DNA from 2 places in the Bradyrhizobium sp. MI1.11 genome. Region 1 is predicted to be linked to the other one. Evidence: riboswitches for the same ligand, from Rfam matches in the RefSeq annotation. Region 1 holds a riboswitch; the other holds the start of a gene.
What was found. Region 1 has a riboswitch for S-adenosylmethionine ahead of AC0L30_RS24060 (O-succinylhomoserine sulfhydrylase). Riboswitches for the same ligand answer to the same signal wherever they lie in the genome.

Region 1 (11,467 bases):
GCCGTTCTACCATTGAACTACGCCCGCGGATGCGCAGCCTGCGCCCGCTCTGATTAGCCGAGACGGCGCATCTCGCCAAGCGCTTTGGCGCAGGCCGCCTGACCCTTCTTAAGTTTCCGGTAAGATTTTGGGTGCGCCGGATTGTGGCGGTGTTATGATCGCCTGTCTGGGGAGACGTGCACTGAGTGGGGCGTGTGCATGGTGGGGCGTGGCTACGCGATATTCGACACGACCATAGGGCGCTGCGGCATCATCTGGAGCAGCACCGGTATCGTCGCCGTGCAATTGCCCGAGGCGCGGGAGATCGACACCCGGCGCCGGATTTTCCAGGTCCATCCCGAGGCGCGCGAGCAGCGGCCGTCCGCGAACGCCGCGTTCGCGATCGAGGGCATCGTGGGCTTGCTGCAAGGCAGCGATGCTGATTTTTCCGAGGTCAGCCTGGATGCGAGCGGGGTGCCCGGCTTCAACCGGCGGGTCTACGAGGCGGCCTGCGCCATCCCGCGCGGGGAGACGCGCACCTATCACGAGATCGCCAAGGCGCTGGGCGCCTCCGGCGCCGCGCATTCTGTGGCACAGGCGATCGCGAAAAATCCCTACATGCTGATCGTGCCCTGCCACCGGGTGCTGGAGGCCGGCAATTACACCGACCGGCTCTCGCCCTATGGCGGGGTGATCTCCAAGCGGCGGCTGCTGTCGCTGGAGGGCGCCCATCCGATCGCCAGCAAGACGCTGTTCGACGTGCTGCTGCCCGTTGCCTCGCCGAGGCCCTCCACCTAGATAGGCGGGATGGATGCAACCACGCTGCTGACGACCCCCTCGATGACCGTCTCCGAGTTTCGCTGCGACGCGGGACCGGACGACAGCCCGTTTGCGGAGTGTCGCACCGGCCATTCCATTGCCTATGTCCGCGCCGGAAGCTTTGGCTGTCATTGCCGCGCCGGCTTCTTCGATCTGGTCGCGGGCTCGATGCTGGTCGGTGCGCCGGGCGAGGAATACACCTGCACGCATGAGCATGTCGCCGGCGACGTCTGCCTGTCCTTTTTCCTCGGCGAGGATCTGGTCGACGCGCTCGGCGGCCGGCGAGACGTCTGGCAGGTCGGCGCAACGCCGCCGCTGCCCGAGCTGATGGTGCTGGGCGAGCTCGCCCAGACGGCGGCAGATGGCAACAGCGACCTCGGTCTCGACGAGGTCGGCCAGATCCTCGCCGGCCGTTTCGTCGATGTCGTCTCGGGCAAGGCGCGCAAGCCGACGACGCCGACCGCGCGCGACCGCCGCCGTGCCGTGGAAGCCGCGCTGTGGATCGACGCCAATTCGCATGCCGAAGTCGACCTCGAACAGGCGGCGCGGCAGGCAGGGCTCAGCCCGTTCCATTTCCTGCGGCTGTTCTCGGCCGTGCTCGGCGTCACCCCGCATCAATATCTAGTGCGCTCGCGCCTGCGGCATGCGGCGCGGCTGCTGACCGACGACGACATCGCAGTTACCGACATCGCCTACGACGTCGGCTTCGGCGATCTCTCCAACTTCGTCCGCACCTTCCACCGCGCCGCCGGCGTCTCGCCGACCAAGTTCCGTCAGGCCTCGAAGGGAGAGCGCAAGATTCTCCAAGAGCAACTCATCCTCAACTGACTAGGTTCGTCTCCGGCGCGCGCCGATTGCGGCGCGCTTTGGCAATGGAGACGACCATGTACGACCATATCGGATTGCGCGTTGCCGACCTCGACGCCGCAACGCGCTTCTACACCGCAGTGCTGGCGCCGCTCGGTTATGTCCTGTGCTCAAGCGGCGACGGTTATGCCGGCTTCGGACCGCAGGGCGCGCCGGCGCTGTGGCTGCACCTGAACAAGGGGCGGAAAGCCGATGGCGCGCATATCGCGTTTCGCGCTGGGGATCATGATTCGGTCAAGGCATTCCATAGCGAGGGCCTGAAGAGCGGCGGTCGCGACAATGGCGGCGCCGGCCCGCGCAAGGATTACAGCCCGACTTACTACGCGGCGTTTTTGATCGATCCCGATGGCAACAATGTCGAGGCGGTTTGCACGTGAGTACGGCAGGCCTCACCACACACATTGTCATGCCCCGGCTTGACCGGGGCATCCAGTACGCCGCAGCTTCTCGATTCATCACAGCGGCCTCTGGAATACTGGATCGCCCGATCAAGTCGGGCGATGACAGCTGAGATGACGGCGCTATCGCTCGCTTCTCTACATCACAGGATTCAACCAGGATTCAACAATGGCCTCCATCCACAACGACATTCCCCTCAACGCCCCGGCGCGCGACGTCTGGGATGCGGTGCGTGATTTCGGCGCGCTGCATCGGCGGCTGGCGCCGGGCTTCGTCACGGCCTGCGCGCTCGACGGCGACGCGCGCGTCGTCACCTTCGCCAATGGATCGGTGGCGCGCGAGGTGCTGGTCGATTGCGACGATGCGCGGCAGCGGCTGGTCTACGCGATCAACAACGAGCGGCTGAAGCATTACAGCGCCTCGGTGCAGGTGATCGCCGAGGGCGAGGCGAGAAGCCGCCTGGTCTGGATCATCGACATGCTGCCGAATGAGCTCGCGCCCTATGTGCAGGGACAGACCAAGGACGCTGTCGCCGCCATACACCGAGCGTTTCCAGCGGCGGCTGCGTGATATTTCTCACAGAGCCCCGCCCTTGTCCGCCGTAACCATGGCGGCGTGCGCCCGGTTGGCTCCGCTCTCCCGGCGGCGCCACGCACGCGAGGAGCAGGCCATGAGAGGTGCGGACAAGGTGATCTGCCAGGCGGCCGCCGTGCTGCTGATGTTTTCGATTTCGAGCGCGCCGGCAAAGGCGCAATTCCTCGGCGGCGGCGGTGCCGGCGGCGAGGACATGATGACCCAGATGGCGCCGATGCTGGAGATGATGAAGGCCAAGATGGGCAAGCGCCGCTTCGGCATGATGATGCAGACCATGGGCCCAATGATGAGCCGCATGATGGAGAATGGCGGCGGCGGAATTGGCGGCCTCGGCGGCGGCAATCTCGGCGGCGGTTTCGGGGCGCCCAATTACGGCGGCTACGCACCGATGGGCGCAGGCGGATATATGCTGACTGGAATGAGCGGCATGGGCGGCGGCGATATCATGGGCATGCTCGGCGGCGCCGGTGGCGGCGACATGATGGCGATGATTCCGCAACTGATGCGGCTCGCCAATGTCGGCGGCGGTGGCGGCCATCGCCGCCACAGGCATCGCTAGTCCGCAGCGGCCGACAGAGCCGGCCTGATCGCAGGTTTGGTTTGGCGCGGTCCCCAGCGCGTCAGCACCACGCTGGAGGACGAGAGCAGGCCGAGCACGACCATCGAGCTCGCCGCCAGCCAGAAGAAGCTTTGCGCGGTGGCATCGTGCGTCGACAGCCACCAGCCGACCGCCGAGATGTAGATCAGCCGCGCGGTCTGCGCCAGCACCGGGCCGATTACCTTGGCAGCGCCCTGCGACGAGAAATACATCGTCGAGGCAAGGCCGATGAAGGCGTAGAACGGCGCCACCGTCGACAAATATTGATGGCTGGTGGCGCGCACGGTCGCGCTGTCGGTGAAGATGTTGACCCAGAGATCGGGGAAGATCGCGACCAGGCAAGCCGGTGCACCGACGGCGACGAAGGCGCTCGCGGCCGCGATCCAGGCGATGCGCCGCGCGCGGGCGATGCGACCGGCGCCGACCGCCATGCCGATCATCGGCACCGAGGCGATGCCGAACGAGAACGCGATCGAGGTCAGCAGGAATTCCAGCCGCGCACCGATGCCGTAGCCGGCGAGGATCGCGGTGCCGAATTTCGCAAGCATGTGGGTGAAGATCGAGATCGTCAGCACCGATTGCAGCGGCGAGAAGCAGGCGATGGCGCCGACCTTCAGGATGTCGAAAAACATCGCCCATTGGATCCGAAGTCCGCGCAGTTTCGGCGTCACGCGGGCGCGGCCGGAGAACAGGTACCAGCCCATCACGCCGATGTTCATGCAATAGGCAATCAGCGCGCCGGCGGCGACGCCGCGCATGCCGAATTGCGGCACCGGACCGAGCCCGAGGCCGAGCGTGCCGCCAAGCACGATCTGCCAGGCCGCAGAATTGAGGATCAACAGCGACGGCAGCTTCATGTTGCCGGTGCCGCGGAGGACCCCGGCCATGGTGTTGAGTAGCCAGGGCAGCACGGCGCCGCCGAAAAACACCTGGGTGTAGGCGATCGCATGCGTCAGCACGTCGCCGCGGCCACCGAGCATTTCCAGAACGCGCGGTCCGAAGATCAGCATGCCCAGCATGAAGACGAGGCCGAAGCTGATTCCGATCAGCAGCGCGTGCGCGGCGAGCGTCCCGGCACGCTCGCGATCGCCGGCGCCGAGCGCGCGCGCGATGGCGGAGGCCACCGCGCCGCCCATCGCACCGCCCGACATGGTCATGGTCAGGATCACTGTCGGAAACACCAGCGCCATCGCGGCCAGCGCTTCCACACCAAGACGTCCGATATAGGAGGTCTCCGCAATCACCGTGCAAGTGCCGGCTGAGAGCGCGACGACGTTGGGCCAGGCCAGTCCGAGCAGCGTGCGCAGGATCGACCCGTCCATCAGCGCGCTCCTCACAGGGCGCGGGGGCGGCGGCAGCGGACGCTCTTGTTCATCGACCGGGATTTCGGCGATGTCTGACATGTCCTCTCCGGGCGAAAGCGCCATTTGCGGCGCGGCAATGCTTGGGTGTACCAATGAATTGGTTCGCGCGCAGGGCGCAACGACAGGCTTGTTAGCACGATGCGCAGCGATTCCTCCTGCGCTAGGTGCAGGCGTGCCCTGCGGCAGCGCATTTCAGCCCGTGGAATTGCGGCTCTCAGTCTCCGTGGGGCCATCCTTCGAGACGCCCGCGTCGCGGGCTCCTCAGGATGAGGTCTTGTTTCGCGGTGACATGTCGGACCCTCATGGTGAGGAGCCCGCGAAGCTGGCGTCTCGAACCACGAGGCCAACGCCCGCGCGGCATTACCCAATCGTCCAGAGCAATGGCGGACGGCCGCGCGATGTCGGGGACAGGTGCACTCCGATGTGCCGCCCGCATCCGGCCGCGAGCCCTTCGAACAACCCCGCCAGCACCTTGGTGCAGGCAGGGTGGTCATCGGCGACGCCGTCCATCAACTTCCAGCTCTGCTGACGGATTTCGAACATGCCTTCGGATTGCGTCGTCTCAGCCACATCGTCCTGCGCGACCAACAGCGCGTTGAGGAACGTCGCGAATTCGCTCGCACCGCCGCGGCCCATCGACAGCGCCGCAGCGACCTCATCGAAATATTGCATCCCGATCAGCTTGCCCGTGAGGTGCAGGAGATAGCCGGCATCCTCCGGACCGAACAGCTGCACCATCACGGGCGCGGCGGTGCGCACATATTCCATCGCATAGTTGCGATAGGCTTTTTCCAGTCGCGGTCTGGGCCAGCTTGCGACTGGCAACGCCGGAGCGGCGGCTGCATCGAACGGCGGCGCTTCGAGATGCCGCGCGAACACGAGGCGCTGGTCGAGTTCGAGGGGCTGGTCATATTGATAATAGTAGCCTTCGAGCCCATCCTGGCCGTCGACGCTCTGCTTGGTGCAGACGAACCCTAATCTGGTATCGCCGAGCGCCACACCGTTGTTGGCGTGCCAGCCGCGCAGCATCGCGCGCGAGACTTCGCCCGGCACGCCGCAGATGGCGGTGCCCTTCCAGATCCAGCGCGGCGGCGGATAGCGGATCCAGGCTTTGCGATCACTCTCATACATGTATTCGACGTGCACGCCGCCGATCCAGTTGGAGAGGTAGTGATATTGCGCGGCCGCCACGGCGGGCGGCAGATGGGTCAACCCGAGCTTGTCCAGCCCCGGCAGAAAGCGCTCCTGCTGCTGGCGGCGGAACACGCGAAAGACGAACTCCGCAGCATCCGCCGTGCCGCGACGCGTGACCACGGTGAGGATCAGACCGGTGAAATAGGCGTGATAGAGATCGGCAACCGCGCGCCAGCGTTTCCATTGAGCTTCCTGCGCGGGGTCAGATGCGGCGGTCATGTTCGCTCCCGATCGTTGTTTTGATCGAGTGTGTCACTGCATCCGGTGACGGACAAGCTGAGCCGCATGCAGGGCGCCCTGCACGCCGGCTCGCCAATTCCGCATCACGAATTTTGCGCAGGCTTAGATTTGCGCGGCTTTGGCGGCACGCTCGCGTTCGACGCGCTCGGTGACGTCGCGGGCCATCGCCACCGACCCCTGCACCACTCCAGCGGCATCCCGCACCAGCGCAAAGGTCATCTCGATGTAGAGCTTGCGTCCGTCCTTGTGCAGCGCGCGGGTCAGTGTCGGTTTGCCCGCAAGCTTCATCGCGCCGCTGGCAAGCGCGGCCTCGAAGCCTTTCCAGTGCGCGGCACGCAGATGTTCGGGAATGATGAGGTCGAGATTCTGACCCAGCGCTTCGTCCGCGGAGAATCCGAACAGTGCGGACGATGCGCGATTCCACCGCATGATCGTGCCGGAGCGATCCGAATAGATCAGCGCGTCTGCGACGTCGTCGAGGATTTTTGCCTCGAGTTCGGATTGATCTGTCATTTCGCCACCTCGGACGTAGCCCGGATTCGCTTCTTATCCTGACACAGATTCGGTGTCATCGCCCGACTTGATCGGGCGATCCAGTATTCCAGAGGCGGATGTGATCGAACCGATAGGCTCCGGCGTACTGGATGCCCCGGTCAAGCCGGGGCATGACAGCGGAAGGTGAGGCTATCCCTACGCCCGGAAATGCTTGCTCAGCTTCAGCCCCTGGGCCTGGTAATTTGAGCCGATGCGCTGGCCGTACATGGCGTCGGGGCGCGCCAGCATCTTTTCATAGACGAGGCGGCCGACGATCTGGCCGTGCTCGAGGATGAACGGCACCTCGCGCGAGCGCACTTCGAGCACGGCGCGCGCCCCCAACCCGCCGGCGCCGGCATAGCCGAAGCCGGGATCGAAGAATCCGGCATAATGCACGCGGAACTCGCCGACCAGCGGATCGAACGGCACCATCTCCGCGGCGTAATCGGGCGGCACCTGCACCGCCTCTTTCGACGCCAGGATATAGAACTCGCCGGGATCGAGGATCAGGCTGCCGTCGGGACGGGCCGAGATCGGCTCCCAGAACTCCTCGACGGAATAGCCGGCGCGGCGATCGACGTCGATCACGCCGGTGTGGCGCTTGGCGCGGTAGCCGACGAAGCCGCCGCTCTTCTCGCCGGAGAGATCTACGGAGACGGCGACGCCGCCGGTGAGATCGGCATCGTCGATATCGACGAGACGTTCGGTCGCGTGCAGCGCCTCGAGGTCGTCGATGTTGAGGATGGCATCGCCGGTGCGGAAGCGTACCTGGCTCAGGCGCGAGCCCTCGCTGACCAGCACCGGGAACGTCTTGGGGCTGATCTCGGCATAGAGCGGGCCGTGATAGCCGGCACCGATCATGTCGAAGCGGCGGGTGCCGTCGGCGATCACGCGGGTGAAGACGTCGAGCCGACCGGTCGAGCTCTTCGGGTTGGCGGCCGCCACGATCTCCGGCGGCAGCGCGAGGCTTTCGAGCAGCGGCACGATGTAGACGCAGTTGGTCTCCAGCACCGCGCCGTCGGCGAGGCTGAACTCGTGCAGCTTCAATTCGTCGATGCGCTCGGCAACGGTGGCGCCGGGACCAGGCAGGAAGCTGGCGCGAACGCGATAGGCGATATCGCCGAGACGCAAATCGAGGCTCGCCGGCTGGATCTGGCTTTCGACGAAGTCGTAAGCGGGCAGGATGAGACCGCCCTCCGCCATCGCCGCGATCATGCGGTCGGGCAGGATACCATTGGCGTCGGCGGCGACCGTGAACGTCAACCCGGGGTCCTCATCAGGGATCAAACACATCCCGACATGCGGGCAATATGAGCGTTTTACGGCTATCCGATGGACGTCTTGACGGAAAGGGCATTGCGGAATATGAGCATGACTTATCCCGTGGTGATTTGAGCCGGCCGGCTTGCAGCCACGTTAAATAAGTCGCTAAACAGGCCGGGGACCTCTGTGATCCCGGCCCGTGGAAATATTCCAGGCCGGTTTTTTTGTGGCCATTTTCGATGGTCACTTCAGGAGGTCCTATGTCGAAGTCCCCGGCGCCAACCGCGCAATACCGTCCCGAAACTCGCTTGGTTCATTCCGGCACCCTGCGCTCGCAATATGGCGAGACCTCGGAGTCGCTGTTCCTGACCCAGGGCTACGTCTACAACAGCGCCGAGGAGTGCGAGGCGCGGTTCAAGGGCGAGGACCCCGGCTTCATCTATTCACGCTACTCCAATCCGACCATCGCGATGTTCGAGCGCCGCATGATCGAGCTCGAAGGCGCCGAAGCGGCACGTTCCGCCGCGACCGGCATGGCCGCGGTGACGACGGCGATCCTGGCGCCGCTGAAGGCCGGCGATCACGTCGTGGCCTCGCGCGCGCTGTTCGGCTCGTGTCTCTACGTCGTGCAGGATTTGCTGCCACGCTACGGCATCGAGACCACGCTGGTCGACGGCCTCGATCTTGACCAGTGGCAGCGCGCCATGAAGCCGAACACCAAGACGTTTTTCCTGGAGAGCCCGACCAATCCGACGCTCGACGTGCTCGACATTCCCGGCATTGCCGAGATCGCGCACAGCGGCGGCGCGCGGCTCGTCGTCGACAACGTGTTCGCCACGCCGATCTGGCAGAGCCCGCTCGCGCTCGGCGCCGACGTCGTGGTCTATTCCGCGACCAAGCACATCGACGGCCAGGGCCGCTGTCTCGGCGGCATCATCCTGTCCTCGGAGGCGTTCATCGCCGAGCACATCCACAATTTCATGCGCCAGACCGGCCCGTCGATCTCGCCGTTCAACGCCTGGGTGCTGCTCAAGGGCCTGGAGACGCTCGCCGTGCGCGTGCGCGCGCAGACCGAGACGGCCGCGCGCATCGCGGACGTGCTGGCGAGCCATCCGAAGATTTCGCGACTGGTGTTTCCCGGCCGCGCCGATCATCCGCAGGCGGCATTGGTGAAGAAGCAGATGCGCGGCGGCTCGACCTTGGTCGGCTTCGAGGTCAAGGGCGGCAAGCAGGCGGCGTTCCGCGTGCTCAACGAGCTCAAGCTTGCCAAGATCTCGAACAATCTCGGCGACGCCAAGAGCCTCGTCACGCACCCCGCCACCACGACGCATCAGCGCCTCAAGCCGGAGGACCGCGCCGCGCTCGGCATCAGCGAGGGATTCATCCGCTTCTCGGCGGGGCTGGAGCACGCGGATGATCTAATCGAGGATCTGACCGCGGCGCTGGAGAAGGCGTAGCCACACACTCGGAATCGTAGGGTGGGCAAAGCGAAGCGTGCCCACCCTTCACGATCGCGGTGCCGATAGATGGTGGGCACGGCGCGCGAAGAGCGCGCCTTTGCCCACCCTACGGCACCAAGCTACATCGGCCGGTACGTCCGCAGGTCCGCGGGCACGTTCACGCCGAGCTTGATCTGGCCGACGGAGCGGATGATGTCGTCGCCGAGGAGCTGGGCGAAGCAGGCGTAGCCCCAATCGTTCATGTGCAGGCCGTCGGCGATCACAAAGCTCTCGACCGGAAGCGACTGCTTCTCGTGCCAGTCGCGCATCACCTCGAAGCGCGGGAAGATGCCGACGTGACGGAGCTCAGCGACCTTGCCGAGCAGCTTCACCATCTTGCCGGCGCTCTCGGCGCGCTGGTTGACGGCTGGCGAATACTGCGGATCGACCAGCACGACGTCGGTGCCGCCGGCAGCCTGGATGCGGCTGATGCCGTCCTCGACGAGCTTGGCGGTATCGCCGGGATCGAGATTGCGCAGCACCGCATTGGTGCCGACCTGCCAGATCACCAGATCCGGATGCACGTCGATCACCTCCTTCTGAAGGCGCTTCATCATCTCGGGCGCGTCCTCGCCGCCGACGCCGGCATTGACGACGGTGATGTCGGCTGTCGGATAGTGCCGGTGCAGCTGCGCGGCAAGACGATTGGGATAGTTGAACTCCGGCGAGCTCGCACCGAATCCCGCGGTCGAGGACGAGCCGAATGCGACGATGACGACGGGCTGGCCGGCGACGAGCTTGCCCGCGACATGCGGCAGCGAGCCCATCGCCTTAGCGCCGCCCTTCGGCGACAGGCAGGGCACGCGGCTGAAGACGTCGCCGGCGGATTTCGCGACCTGCTTCACCTTGTCGATGGCGCGCGCCGTGATGCCGCGCTGGTCGGGGGACGTCGCTGCGACGGTCGTCTGGGACGGTGAAGCGGGAGCCGGATTAGCCGACTGCTGCGGGGCCGGCGTTGCCTGCGCGCCCTGCGTCTGCGCGTGCGATTGCGAGGCCGGACTCAGCAACAGCAGCACCGCTGCTGCAGGCGCAGCCAGCCATGCCGTCAGGCAAAAAGGGCGGAGAGAACTCATTAACGCTAGACCTCAATTTTGCTGCTGGGCCGGCTCCAGATGCGCAGCGTCGATCACGAACTGTGCCAACGCCCGGCCAAGGCAATCATGGACCTGCTTCGCCAGCTCAGGCCCGCGCGACGGGCTGAACAGGTCGAACTGCCCCTGGTCATTCCACTGCCGCATGATCGCGAAACGATCGAACAGCGGAATATCGTGCTCCTGCGCCACCACCCGCATATTGTCGAGGTATGGCGGCACCGAGATCATGGTTTCGGTACGCGGACTGTACTGCAAGTTCATCAAGACGACGTCAGCCCCTGCCTTTTGCAGCGCAACAACCCCTCCGGTCACTGCGCCGCGAAAATCATCGGGATCGATGGCTCGGATAGCATCGACAGTCCCGGTCTGCCAGATAACCAAAGTAGGTGCTTTTGCTTCCATCAGCTTAACGAAACTGGCGGCCGCCTCCTCGGCCGTTTTCTTGCTCTGTATTTCTACGGAGACGTGGACTATCTCGGACGGCGACAGCTTGTCCTTCAGAATGGCCTGCATCCGCGCCGGATAAGAGGCGTCCTCGGAAGCCGGAATTGTGGTCGAGCGACTGCCGATGACCAGGATTTCGAGCGGCTTGCCGGCCTTCACGGCATCGGCGACCTTGGGAAGCTGGCTTTCGCTGGTGAGCAGATAGGACGGCACTTCACAGGCTGCGGGCGCGGCTGAAGCAGCCGGCGCAGCATCGTCCGCGCGCGCCGGAGGCGCGGCGAGACCACCGCACAGCAGGATCAGGCTCAGGAAAACCTTCGCCTTCATCAGCCCCCTCCCGCCATATCGGCGCTGCCGACGGCGCTTTTGGTTTTCGAACCGCTCTTGTCAGCCACCCGCTTGTACCACGAAATCAGCCAGGCCATGGCCCACATGATCAGAATTCCGGAGAGACTAATTAGCGCATGCATGACCGGGCCGCCCGAGACCTCGGCCAGGATGAAATGGCCGGCAAAGGCGAGGAAGACGCCGAGACAGAATATCTCCAGGGAATGCGAGCCGCACAGGATCAGCGGCCGC
Region 2 (11,467 bases), on a different contig from region 1:
TCCCGGATCCAGCAGGGCGAGATGATCGCGGTTGCGGCCGGCACGCTCGGGCTCTCGGCGAACGGCCGTCTCGACGGCGAACTGCAGATGACGGTGACGGGCCTCGAGCGCGTGATCCCCGCGCTCGGCATCGAGAAGATGCTGGAGGAGGGAGTGCCGCAGGCAACCCTCGATCGCGTCGCGCCCGGCGTGAAGTCGCAGGACCTGAACAATCTGTTCGGCGCGCTCGACCGCGCCGTTCCCGGCCTCGGCAAGGTCATCAAGCAGAACGCCAATGCCGGCGTTGCCGCCGGCATCAATTCGATCGGCACCGAGAGCACGCTGGAAGGCAAGAAAGCTCGCACCTTCCCGCTGAAATTCGTCGACGGCGCTGTGCTGCTCGGCCCGGTCAAAGTCGGCCAGATCCCGCCGCTTTACTAGTTCGTGAATTCATCAATCTGCCGGGCGGACAGCTTGGACCGCCTGACGCGCTCGAAGCTGTGAACAGATCGCTTCCGAAGGGCCTCTTGTTGGTGCCGGTGACGCAAACCGCGAGGCCCTCTCCGGCGTCGGCCGAGGAGTGCGTCAGCGGCGTCTGGACAGGAAGCGTTCTGCCGCCCTATTGAAGGCCAACTAGCCGGCTCTAGGGTCGCGCCCAATTATCTGGGGTTCGGGGGAAGCAATGAACGCGTTGAATTGTCTCGTCGCAGCATCGCTGCTCGTCGCCTCGCTTCAGACCGCAAGCGCCAAGGACGGCGAACACTGGGTGGTGTCCTGGACGGGCGCGGTTCAGGGCCCATACCCCGTGGGCAATCAGTCTGCCCAGCCCGAACAGAAATTCGCGTTTCCCGAGCCTGCAGCCGGTGCGCGGGACCAGACCTTTCGCCTGATCGTGCGGCCGGATATCTGGGGCCGGCAGGCCCGCATCCGGCTCAGCAACGCCTTCGGCGCCAAACCCGTCACGTTTGACGGCGTTTACGTCGGCCTGCAGTCGGGCAGTGCCGCGTTGATCCGCGGCTCCAACACTCCGGTGACGTTCGCCGGCACGGCTTCCGTTACGGTGTCGCCGGGCAATTCGGTCTGGAGCGACGCGATCGCGCTGCCGTTTGCAAAGCGGCCTGATGACCTCGCCGGCCGCCGGCTTGCGGTCAGTTTTCATGTCGCCGGCCAGAGCGGTCCGATGACCTGGCACGCCAAAGCGCTGACTACCTCCTATGTCAGTGCGCCCGGCGCCGGCGCGAAGGGCGCCCTCGAAGACGAGGCTTCCTTCCCCTATGCGACTGCGTCGTGGTTCTTTCTCGATGCGATCGAGATGACTGCGCCTGCCGATGCCTTCGCCATCACGGCGTTTGGGGATTCGATTACCGACGGGACCGCCTCAACCATGAATGGCGACGATCGCTGGCCCAACGTGCTGTCGCGCCGCCTGAAGGCGGTCTACGGCAACAAGGTCGCCGTCGTGAATGGCGGCATTGGTGGCAACCAAATCGCAGGCCCCGCCGAATATGGTTCCGACAAACCGTACGCGGGCGGCCCCGCTTCGGGCCAGCGGCTCGATCGCGACGTGCTGTCGCTGTCCGGCATATCGAGCCTGATCTGGCTGGAAGGCATCAACGATTTCAGCAAGAACGGCAATTTTACCGCCGACCAGGTCATCGCCGCGATGAAGGACGGCGTCGCGAGGCTACGCGCAAAATGGCCACAAGCCCGGATCATTGGCGCCACCGTCGTTTCGGCACTGGGCAGCACCAGCGCGGCACATGGTTTTCCCGAGCAGGATGACAAGCGCAAGGCGCTCAACGCATTTATCCGTAGCTCGGGGACATTCGACGGCGTGATAGATTTTGATCGTGCGACGCTCGATCCGGCCTCGGGTGGCCTCAAGCCGGAGTTCGTTCCCGAAAGCACGACCGGCGGCGCCGGCGACAAGCTTCATCCCAACCGCACCGGATATCTGGCGATGGGACAGGCCATCGACCTCGATCTGTTCAAGCCGGGAAAGTTTGATCGCAGCGCGAAGCAGTAGGATGAATTCAGAGTTGCCTGTCTCCATTCATCGCCCTCAGCTGTCGTAACTCCCTCCATGCAGGTTACGAGCTGAACTCACGGCCGCTTCGCCGGATCGTGATGACCCGCCGGGAATGCGGAGCCGCAAAGTCCGCTCTCTCTCCATGTCGGCCGCACGTTGAGGCGGTCGCCCAGGCAGGAGAGATATCATGACGAAGTCCAGGCTGTTCATTGCCGCTATCGCCATCTCGACCACGCTCGCGACGCCCGCGTTCGCGCAGTGGGAATGGCAGTCGCAGGAGCCGGCCGCATACGCCTCGATGTATCCTAATGGTGATCGCAACATCTCGAATCCCACGACGCGGGAGACGATGGCATTCGTCCCCTCGCGGAAATCACCGCGCCCCACGGTGATGCGCGCGACCAGGGGCAAATAGTCGCCATCCACCACTTGCCCGTCGCGAACTGGGCCTGGTCATGCCCCGGCCGGGCCCAATGCGCATTACCTTGAACGTGGCCTTGGACAATCGCGACAGTCGCGCGTGCGGATCGGGGGCCAACGAAAATATTCCGAACAGGATCGTCAGGAAAACGTGATGCAGAAGATGCACCTCGCCGCGAATAACCGCAGCCGCATTCAAATCACTCCACACCAGGGAAGCATGCAGGCGCCGGAGACGGCGCGCGGAATCCAATCCGCTTCCCAAATGGAGGAAGCTTCAAGTGCGGATCATCAATTGCGGACTGATGCTGGGTATTCTCGCTGCCTGTTCAGGGCAGGCGCGTGCCGACGACAATGTAACAACCGAAATCCAGTCGCTGAAGGCGAAGCTGAAGGAGCTCCAGCAGCGCGTGGACTCTGAGGCGCGCAAGACGCGGCAGGTTGAAGCGCAGGCGAAGGCCGTTCAGTTACCGGCAAGTTACAAGGCGCTCGCCGCCGATCCATGTGCGGCCGGCAAGGTCTGCTACAAGGGCGTGACGTTGACATTCGGAGGCTGGGTCGATCTCACCGGCATCTACCGCTCACGCAATCTCGCTTCCGATACCGGCTCGGTCTACAACTTCATCCCCTATCAGCAGAGCCGCAATTTCAACATCCCGGAAACGCGCTTCTCCGCGCGCCAGAGCAGGTTCTCGGTGTTGGCCGAAGGCAATGCCGATGCCGACACGCACCTCGCTGGTTACGGCGAGATCGATTTCGAAGGTGCGGCTCAGACGGCGAACTCGGTGGCGACCAACTCATTCAATCCGCGCATGCGGCAGCTCAGCCTGGAACTGGACCGCACCGATCTCGGTCTTCACTTCCTCGCCGGGCAATCCTGGTCGCTCAACGCGCCGACCAAGTCGGGCATCGATCCTCGCGGCGTCGATGCGCCCGGCGTGATCGACTTCGAATCCGTCCCGGGATTTCTTGCGGCACGGCAGCCCGGGCTGCGCGTCTGGCAGGACATCGGACCGGAGTTCAAGCTGGCTGCGTCGGTCGAGAATGCCCAGACCGCGTTCTTCGGCGGCAACGTCCCGGCTGTCGGCACACCCGCCATTGGACCCCAGGGCGTGCTGAACCCGAACCTTCAGGTCAATCTGACCGGTCCCGGCGGCAGCTTCTTCAACAACCTCAACAATGTCAGTCTGAATCAGGTGCCCGACGTCACCGTCAAGGCAGCCTGGGACCCACGGCTCGGGCCCACCAAGCTGCATGTCGAGGCGTGGGCGCTCTACCGCCAGCTGTTCGATCGCTTCAACAACGCCAACCACACCTACGACACCGGAAGCTTCGGGGGACACATCTTCGCCGAACTGATTCCGAAAACCCTCGATCTTCAGCTCTATGGCTCGCACGGCGTGCTGGGCCGCTTCACGGCAACGCCGTTCCCCGACGCGGCGGTGGCGCAGGACGGCACCATCCTCCCGCTGACGATCACGGCGGCCGCCGTCGGCCTGATCTGGCACGCGACGCCCAGCCTCGATGTCTACTCCTATGCAGGCCTCGAAAAGGCCAAGGCGAATTTCGCCAATGTTGGAACGGTGCCCTTCGGCTACGGCAATCCGCTCTACAACAACACCGGCTGCTTGACCGAGAATTCGCCGGCCGCGACCTGCAACGGAAACACCAGGGAGGTCCGGCAGATCACGGCCGGGATCTACGACACCATCTACCAGGGCAATTTCGGCACGCTCAAAGCCGGCCTGCAATATTCCTACACGCAGCGGTTCGCATTCGCCGGCGTCGGCGGCGCCCCGAAGACGGACGACAACGTGGTCATGACGCAGATCCGCTACTATCCGTTCTAGTCATGGAGCCACGCGGGCTCGTAGCCCGGATGGAGCGAAGCGCAATCCGGGAATCTTGCCTCAAGCGACGGAGGTCCCGGATTACGCTTGCGCTCCATCCGGGCTACTTCAGTGCTACGGCTTGTTGCCGAGCTGCGCATGCGGCCGGCCGAAGTCGGGCGCCGCCGAATCCTGGCCGATCTCGACAATGCCGCGGCGGATGGCGCGGGTGCGGGTGAAGTGGTCGAACAGCGCCTCGCCGTCGCCGCGGCGGATCGCGCGGGTGAGCTTTGCCAGATCCTCGGTGAAGGTGCCGAGCATCTCCAGCACGGCTTCCTTGTTGGCGAGGAAGACGTCGCGCCACATCGTCGGATCGGAGGCGGCGATGCGGGTGAAATCGCGAAAGCCGCCGGCGGAGAACTTGATGACCTCGGACTCCGTCACCTGCGCCAGTTCGTCGGCGGTACCGACGATGGTGTAGGCGATCAGATGCGGCAGATGGCTGGTGATCGCGAGCACGAGATCATGATGATCCGGCGTCATGATTTCGACCTTGGCACCCATCGCCGCCCAGAACGCACGCAGGCGATCGGTAGCAGCCGCATCGACGCCCTCCGGTGGGGTGAGGATGCACCAGCGGTTGATGAAGAGCTCGGCGAAGCCCGAATCGGGGCCCGAATGCTCGGTGCCTGCGACGGGATGCGCCGGCACGAAATGGATGCCTTTCGGCAGATGCGGCGCCATATCCCTGACGATGGCGCCCTTGACTGAGCCGACGTCGGAGATGATCGCGCCGGGCTTGAGATAGGCGGCGATTTCCTGCGCCACCGGCCCGCAGGCGCCGACGGGAATGCAGAGGATGACGAGATCGGCATCCTTCACCGCTTCCGCATTGGTCGCCACGACCTGATCGACAATGCCGAGCTCCATCACGCGTGCGCGCGTCTTCTCCGAGCGCGCGGTGGTGACGATCTCGCCAGCCAAGCCCTGGAGCTTCGCAGCGCGCGCGATCGAGCCGCCGATCAAGCCGAAGCCGATCAGCGCGACGCGCTGGAAGTGCGGGGTCGCGCTCATGTTCCGGCCATGAAGTCGCGCAGGCCCTCGACGACGAGGCGGTTGGCCTCCTCGGTGCCGATGGTCATGCGCAACGAATGCGGCAGGCCGTAGTTCTTCAAGCCGCGCAGCACCAGCCCGCGCTTGGTGAGGAAGGCGTCGGCTGCATCCGAGGTCTTGCCCTCGGTCGGGAAGTGGATCAGCACGAAATTGGCGACGCTCGGCGTCACCTTCAGGCCGAGCTTGCCGATCTCTTCGGTCAGCCAGTTGCGCCAGGTCTCGGTGAACTGCTTCGACATCGCCTGATGCGCGGTGTCCTCGATCGCGGCAACGGCAGCGTACATCGCCGGCGTCGACACGTTGAAGGGACCGCGGATGCGGTTGACCGCGTCGATGATGTGTTCGGGGCCGAACATCCAGCCGATCCGCAGCGCCGCAAGACCATGGATCTTGGAGAACGTGTGGGTCACGACCGTGTTCTCGGTGGTCGCCACCAGCTCGATCCCCATCTCGTAATCGTTGCGCGAGACGTAGTCGCAATAGGCTGCGTCCAGCACCAGCAGCACGTGCGAGGGCAGGCCGGCGCGCAGGCGCTTGACCTCGTCGAACGGCAGATAGGTGCCGGTCGGGTTGTTGGGGTTGGCGAGCCAGACCAGTTTTGTGCGCGGCGTGACGGCTTTCAGGATGGCGTCTACATCCGCGGTGAGGTTCTTCTCCGCCGCGACGACGTTCCTGGCGCCGACCGCCATGGTTGCGATCGGGTAGACCAGGAAGCCGTGCGTGGTCGAGATCGCCTCGTCGCCATGGCTGAGATAGGTGTGGGCGAGCAGATTGAGGATCTCGTCCGAGCCGGCGCCGCAGATGATGCGGTTGGGGTCGAGCCCGAAGGTGCGCCCGATCGCTTCGCGCAGCACGCGCGAGGTCCCTTCCGGATAGTCTTCCAGGTGATCCGCCACGTTCTTGAACGCCTCGATCGCCTTCGGCGAGGGCCCGAACGGCGTCTCGTTGGCCGAGAGCTTGAACACCTTGCGACCGGGCTCCGCCACCGGAGTCTTGCCGGGCGTATAGGGCGCAATATCGAGAATGCCGGGATTCGGCACTGGGCGGGACATCTTCAACTCCGGAGTGGCTTAAGCAGTTCGCGACTTACGATTTCGGCCCGGTCGGGGGCACCGTATAGCGCGTTGCGTGGCTGCCGACGAGGGCCGTGGAGCGCACCGAGGCCCCCGCTTCGATCAGGGCAGCCTTGATTTTGTCGAGGCTGCTCGTCGCGGTGACCGAGACCAGCAGCGCGGCGCCGTCGAAGGCGGTGTCGGGCACCGCCACGATCTCGGCGAGCGGCGACAGGACGCGCGCAACTTCGGCGTTCCACCCTGACACGCGTACGCTGAAGGTCTCGACCTCCGTCACCAGGGCGCTGTCGGCGACGCGCGAGACCGCGAACACCGGCAACGCCGCCGGATGGTCGGCGCGCTCGACAAAGGGCAGCCGCGCGATGATCTTTGGCGCGCCGGCTTCTTCCAGCGACAGCCACCACGGCGTGCGGCTCGAGGTTGCCGAGACCAGCGCAAGGTCGCCCTTGGATTTCGCGACGGCCTCGACCGCCGCCTGCGCGCTGAAATGCGCGACGTAGGGCACGGTGAAGCCGAAATGGAATCGCGCGGAATCGCGCATGGCGGGCTCGCTCGCCGAGATGTCGGCGTGTACCGAGAACGGCGCCTGGACATAGGTGAACGTCGCGATGATGACGCGCCAGATGCTCTCGACCGTGTCGAGCGGCAGGATGCCGCGATGACGCTGCACGAGGTCGCGCATCATGGAGGCCTCGCGTGCCGGGCGGAACGCCGAGCCGACCTCCTGGGTCTGCTTCACCTGGATCAGGCGGTCGATGATGTCGCCGCGTTGCATCAGCAGGCGATGCATGCCCTCGTCGATCGCGTCGATCTCCTTGCGCAATTCCTGGAGCGATGGTGGCGCGGGCGGACGTTGGGACATGTCTGACAGGTGCTGTTGAGGGGCGTTCCAATGCGGATCAGTCGAGCCGTCACCGCTACGATGGATGTCCTGATTAGGCAGTCGGGGCTGCGAAAGCAAAGAGAAATGCAATGGGAAATCGGGCCCTTTCCGCCGGCGGCGCGACAGGCGAATTTGGTCGATCCGGGCCGCGACTTGACGAAAACCGTCCAAGACGGTAGTTTTTATCCGTTCCGTGGTCATTTGAGCCGGCCGGCTTGCAGCCACGTTAAAAAACTCGCTAAACAGGCCGGGGACCCTTTCGATCCCGGCCGAACCTATCGTTCAGGCCGGGTTTTTCATGGCCTGATGTCAATGCGGTCACTTCTACGATCGCAAACGAGGTCGATGGTCAGATGGTTGGCGTCCAGTCAATTCCCAGTCCCGCGATCACTGCCGACGAGCGGTCGCACGAGGTGGATCGTCCGAGCTCGCAGGTTGCGCAGTTCGGCACGAAGCAGCCGCTGCAGCTCGATTGCGGTGTCGATCTCAGCCCGTTCCAGATCGCCTACCAAACCTACGGCGAGCTCAATGCCGATCGCTCCAATGCGATCCTGATCTGCCATGCGCTGACCGGCGACCAGCACGTCGCCAATGTGCACCCTGTCACCGGCAAGCCCGGCTGGTGGGAGACCTTGGTCGGCCCCGGCCGACCGCTCGATCCCAGCGAGTATTTTATCATCTGCTCCAACGTGATCGGCGGCTGCATGGGCTCGACCGGTCCGGCTTCGATCAATCCCGCGACGGGCAAGGTTTGGGGCCTCGATTTCCCCGTCATCACCATCCCCGACATGGTGCGCGCGCAGGCGATGCTGATCGACCGGCTCGGCATCGACACGCTGTTCGCAGTCGTCGGCGGCTCGATGGGCGGCATGCAAGTGCTGCAATGGACTGCGGCGTATCCGACTCGGGTATTCTCCGCGCTGGCGATTGCCTGCTCGACACGACATTCGGCGCAGAACATCGCGTTCCACGAGCTTGGCCGTCAGGCGGTGATGGCCGATCCCGACTGGCACCAAGGCGGCTATGCCGATCACGGCATCCATCCGCATCGCGGGCTCGCTGTCGCTAGGATGGCGGCGCACATCACCTATCTTTCGGACGCCGCGCTGCATCGAAAATTCGGCCGGCGCATGCAGGACCGCGAGCTGCCGACCTTCTCGTTCGACGCCGACTTCCAGGTCGAGTCCTATCTGCGCTACCAGGGCTCGTCCTTTGTCGAGCGCTTCGACGCCAACTCCTATCTCTATCTGACCCGCGCGATGGATTATTTCGACATCGCCGGCGACCATGGCGGCGTGCTGGCGAAGGCGTTCGCGGGAATCCAGACCCGCTTCTGCGTGGTTTCTTTCACCAGCGACTGGCTGTTCCCGACCTCGGAATCGCGCGCGCTGGTGCACGCCCTGAATGCGTCGAGCGCGCGGGTGTCCTTCGCCGAGATCGAGACCGATCGCGGTCACGACGCGTTCCTGCTCGACGTGCCCGAGTTCTTCGACATTGCCCGTGCCTTCCTGCAGTCGGCAGGCAAGGCGCGCGGGCTTACCGCCAGGACTGCTTAACAAGGACGGCTAGTCATGTCTGTACAGGAAGCGCTGCCGCTGGGCGGCCTTGCGACCGGGCAGCCCGGCGATTTTCGCGCCGACCATGTGCTGGTGGCCGAGATGGTCAAGCCGGGCTCGAAGGTGCTCGACGTCGGCTGTGGCGAGGGCGACCTGCTCCAGCTGCTGGAGACCCGCGGCATCGACGGCCGCGGCATCGAGCTGTCGCGCGAGGGCGTCAACCGCTGCGTCGCCAAGGGGCTTGCGGTGGTGCAGGGCGATGCCGACACCGATCTCGTGAACTATCCGGATGACGCCTTCGACTACGTGATCCTGTCGCAGACCTTGCAGGCGACGCGGCAGCCGAAAGTGGTGCTGGAGAATTTGCTGCGCATCGGCCGCCGCGCCATCGTGTCGTTCCCGAATTTCGGCTTCTGGAAGATGCGGCTCCAGCTCCTGATCGGAGGCCACATGCCGCGGACGGAAAATCTGCCGGCAAGCTGGTATGACACCGCCAACATCCATTTTTGCACCATCAAGGATTTCGTCGAGCTCTGCGACGCGATCGACGTCAAGATGGAACGTGCCGAGGCGCTCGACCTCTACGGCCGTCCGCTGCGGCTGCGGATGCCCTGGTGGGTGTGGAATCTGTTCGGCGAGCAGGGCGTGTTTCTTCTGACGCGAGGCGGCAGGAAGTAAGATTCCCGTAGCCCGGATGAAGCGTAGCGCAATCCGGGATTCTATCCGCGGAGGCGAAGGCCCCGGATTACGCTTTCGCTCCCTCTGGACTACGCGACGGAGTGTGTGGCGACGCCTTCGCGCTAATGCGCCGGCAACGACCGCGCATCGCGCGCCGGCCATCTTCCCGCTTCCACCAGCGTGACGAACCGTTCCACCGTTTCGTTGAACAGCGCGGGCTCTTCGAGATTGAGCACGTGGCCGGACTTCGGAAACATGGCGAGCCCTGCCGCAGGCAGGTGCTTCTTCAGGAACAGGCTTGCGCCGACGCACGGATCGTCCTCGTCGCCGCAGATGATGAGTGCCGGCGTCGTGGCGGCTCTGATCGCGTCTGTCATCGTAAAGATCGAGGGACGGCCGGCCTGGAAGCCGCGCATCGTGCGCGCCGATCCCTTGGCGTCGTGCCGCGCCAGGGCGGCGTAGAAATCGGCGTGGCCGCGCGGGTCCTTCACCAGGAAGGGAATCCGGCTCGGCGCCTCGCGCGTGACCTTTGCGACTTCGGCCGAGCCGAGCATCTCGAATTGCTCCGCGTTGGCGCGGCACTGCTGGCGCCAGGCGTCGAGGTTCTCGATCTCCGAGCCTGAGCCGACGCCGGCGAGCGTCATCGACAGGGCACGTTGGGGCGCGTTGAGCCCGATCTGGAGCGATGAATAGGCGCCCATCGAGAGGCCGACGAAGTGCGCGCGATCGATCTTCAGATGATCGAGCACCGCGAGCGCATCGGTGTAGAAATGCGTGTAGCCGTAGACCTCGCCATCAGGCACGTCCGATGGCGTGTAGCCGCGCGCGGAATAGGTGATGCAGCGATGGCCGCGCGAGAAGTAGCGCATCTGCGGCTCCCAATTGGTGTAGTCGGCGGCGAATTCGTGCAGAAAAAGTATTGGCGTGCCCGTGCCTGCTTGTTCGAAATAGAGCCGGCAATTGTCCTTCGTGAGGGCGTGAGGCATCCGGTTTTCTCCCAGAGGTGGCTGCGACATTGGAATGCCGTCCTGCGGTTAGCGCATACGAACCTAACACTTATTAATCATCTTAATCATCGTCCAAAATCTCCGCGACCGCGTCTTGTTCTCGCCACATCAGGATACTGATACAGCCCGCGGATGTCGGCCACCGCACGGGCCGATTGGGAAGTGGGGGTGTCAACGAAGGATGAAGAATGTTCGAGTTGTTTGCGTCTCGCCTGTCGCGCTGTGTCGTCGCGCTGGCTGTTTTCTTCGCGGCGGTCGCCGCCTTCACCTCTCCGGCGTCAGCACGATCTCATCGTCATAGCGCAGAGCGGCACGCTTACGCGCATCACGCCAGCAGATATCATCATTACCGGCATGCACGCAGTTCGCGCTTCGAGCGCGGCGCGGCGCAATTGCAGGCGAGCGGCTTCGGCAACACCTTCGCCAGCTATGACCCGAACGCCAATAGCGGCGGCATCGCCATGAGCGGCAGCGGTGGAATGGCTATGAGCGGCAGCGGTGGAATGGCCATGAGCGGCAACGCTGGAATGGTTACCAGCGATAGCGGTGGGATGACCACGCGCGCCAGCCGTCGAACCATGAGGCGTGGCGGTGGGATGGCCACTAACGCGAATGTCGGCGGCGTGGCCAATAGCGCCACGAGCAGCAGCGGCTTCGGCGGCGGGTCGGGCCTCGTGTCCGAGGCACGCCGCTATGTCGGCGGCAATCCGACCGGCCGCGGCAGCCTGTGGTGCGCGCGCTTCATGAACATGGTGCTTGAAAAGACCGGTCACCGTGGCACCGGCTCCGACATGGCGAACTCGTTCGCGCATTACGGCACGCGTGTCTCCGGTCCTCAGGTCGGCGCCATCGCGGTCATGTCGCGCGGCGGCCGGGGCGGTCATGTCGGCATCATCACCG

Region 2: it holds a riboswitch for S-adenosylmethionine, as region 1 does, so the genes downstream of both, metX (homoserine O-acetyltransferase MetX) here and AC0L30_RS24060 (O-succinylhomoserine sulfhydrylase) in region 1, are expected to answer to the same signal.

Annotation. Positions count from the first base shown of each region.
Region 1 is NZ_JBVVPM010000025.1:102,594-114,060, forward strand. Features, by position in the region: tRNA gene AC0L30_RS24010 (tRNA-Gly) at 1-27, opposite strand, end outside; gene AC0L30_RS24015 (methylated-DNA--[protein]-cysteine S-methyltransferase) at 199-777, shown strand; gene AC0L30_RS24020 (helix-turn-helix transcriptional regulator) at 787-1,626, shown strand; gene AC0L30_RS24025 (VOC family protein) at 1,683-2,042, shown strand; gene AC0L30_RS24030 (SRPBCC family protein) at 2,233-2,634, shown strand; gene AC0L30_RS24035 (hypothetical protein) at 2,735-3,217, shown strand; gene AC0L30_RS24040 (MATE family efflux transporter) at 3,214-4,659, opposite strand; gene AC0L30_RS24045 (hypothetical protein) at 4,981-6,033, opposite strand; gene AC0L30_RS24050 (PAS domain-containing protein) at 6,157-6,567, opposite strand; gene AC0L30_RS24055 (2'-deoxycytidine 5'-triphosphate deaminase) at 6,745-7,881, opposite strand; SAM riboswitch at 7,962-8,041, shown strand; gene AC0L30_RS24060 (O-succinylhomoserine sulfhydrylase) at 8,112-9,308, shown strand; gene AC0L30_RS24065 (SGNH/GDSL hydrolase family protein) at 9,431-10,423, opposite strand; gene AC0L30_RS24070 (SGNH/GDSL hydrolase family protein) at 10,436-11,215, opposite strand; gene AC0L30_RS24075 (OpgC domain-containing protein) at 11,215-11,467, opposite strand, start outside.
Region 2 is NZ_JBVVPM010000007.1:110,671-122,137, reverse strand. Features, by position in the region: gene AC0L30_RS09710 (DUF2125 domain-containing protein) at 1-420, shown strand, start outside; gene AC0L30_RS09705 (GDSL-type esterase/lipase family protein) at 662-2,005, shown strand; gene AC0L30_RS09700 (hypothetical protein) at 2,196-2,423, shown strand; gene AC0L30_RS09695 (hypothetical protein) at 2,710-4,278, shown strand; gene AC0L30_RS09690 (prephenate/arogenate dehydrogenase family protein) at 4,393-5,331, opposite strand; gene hisC (histidinol-phosphate transaminase) at 5,328-6,422, opposite strand; gene AC0L30_RS09680 (chorismate mutase) at 6,457-7,305, opposite strand; SAM riboswitch at 7,510-7,589, shown strand; gene metX (homoserine O-acetyltransferase MetX) at 7,680-8,882, shown strand; gene metW (methionine biosynthesis protein MetW) at 8,898-9,560, shown strand; gene AC0L30_RS09665 (alpha/beta fold hydrolase) at 9,683-10,546, opposite strand; gene AC0L30_RS09660 (TIGR02594 family protein) at 10,756-11,467, shown strand, end outside.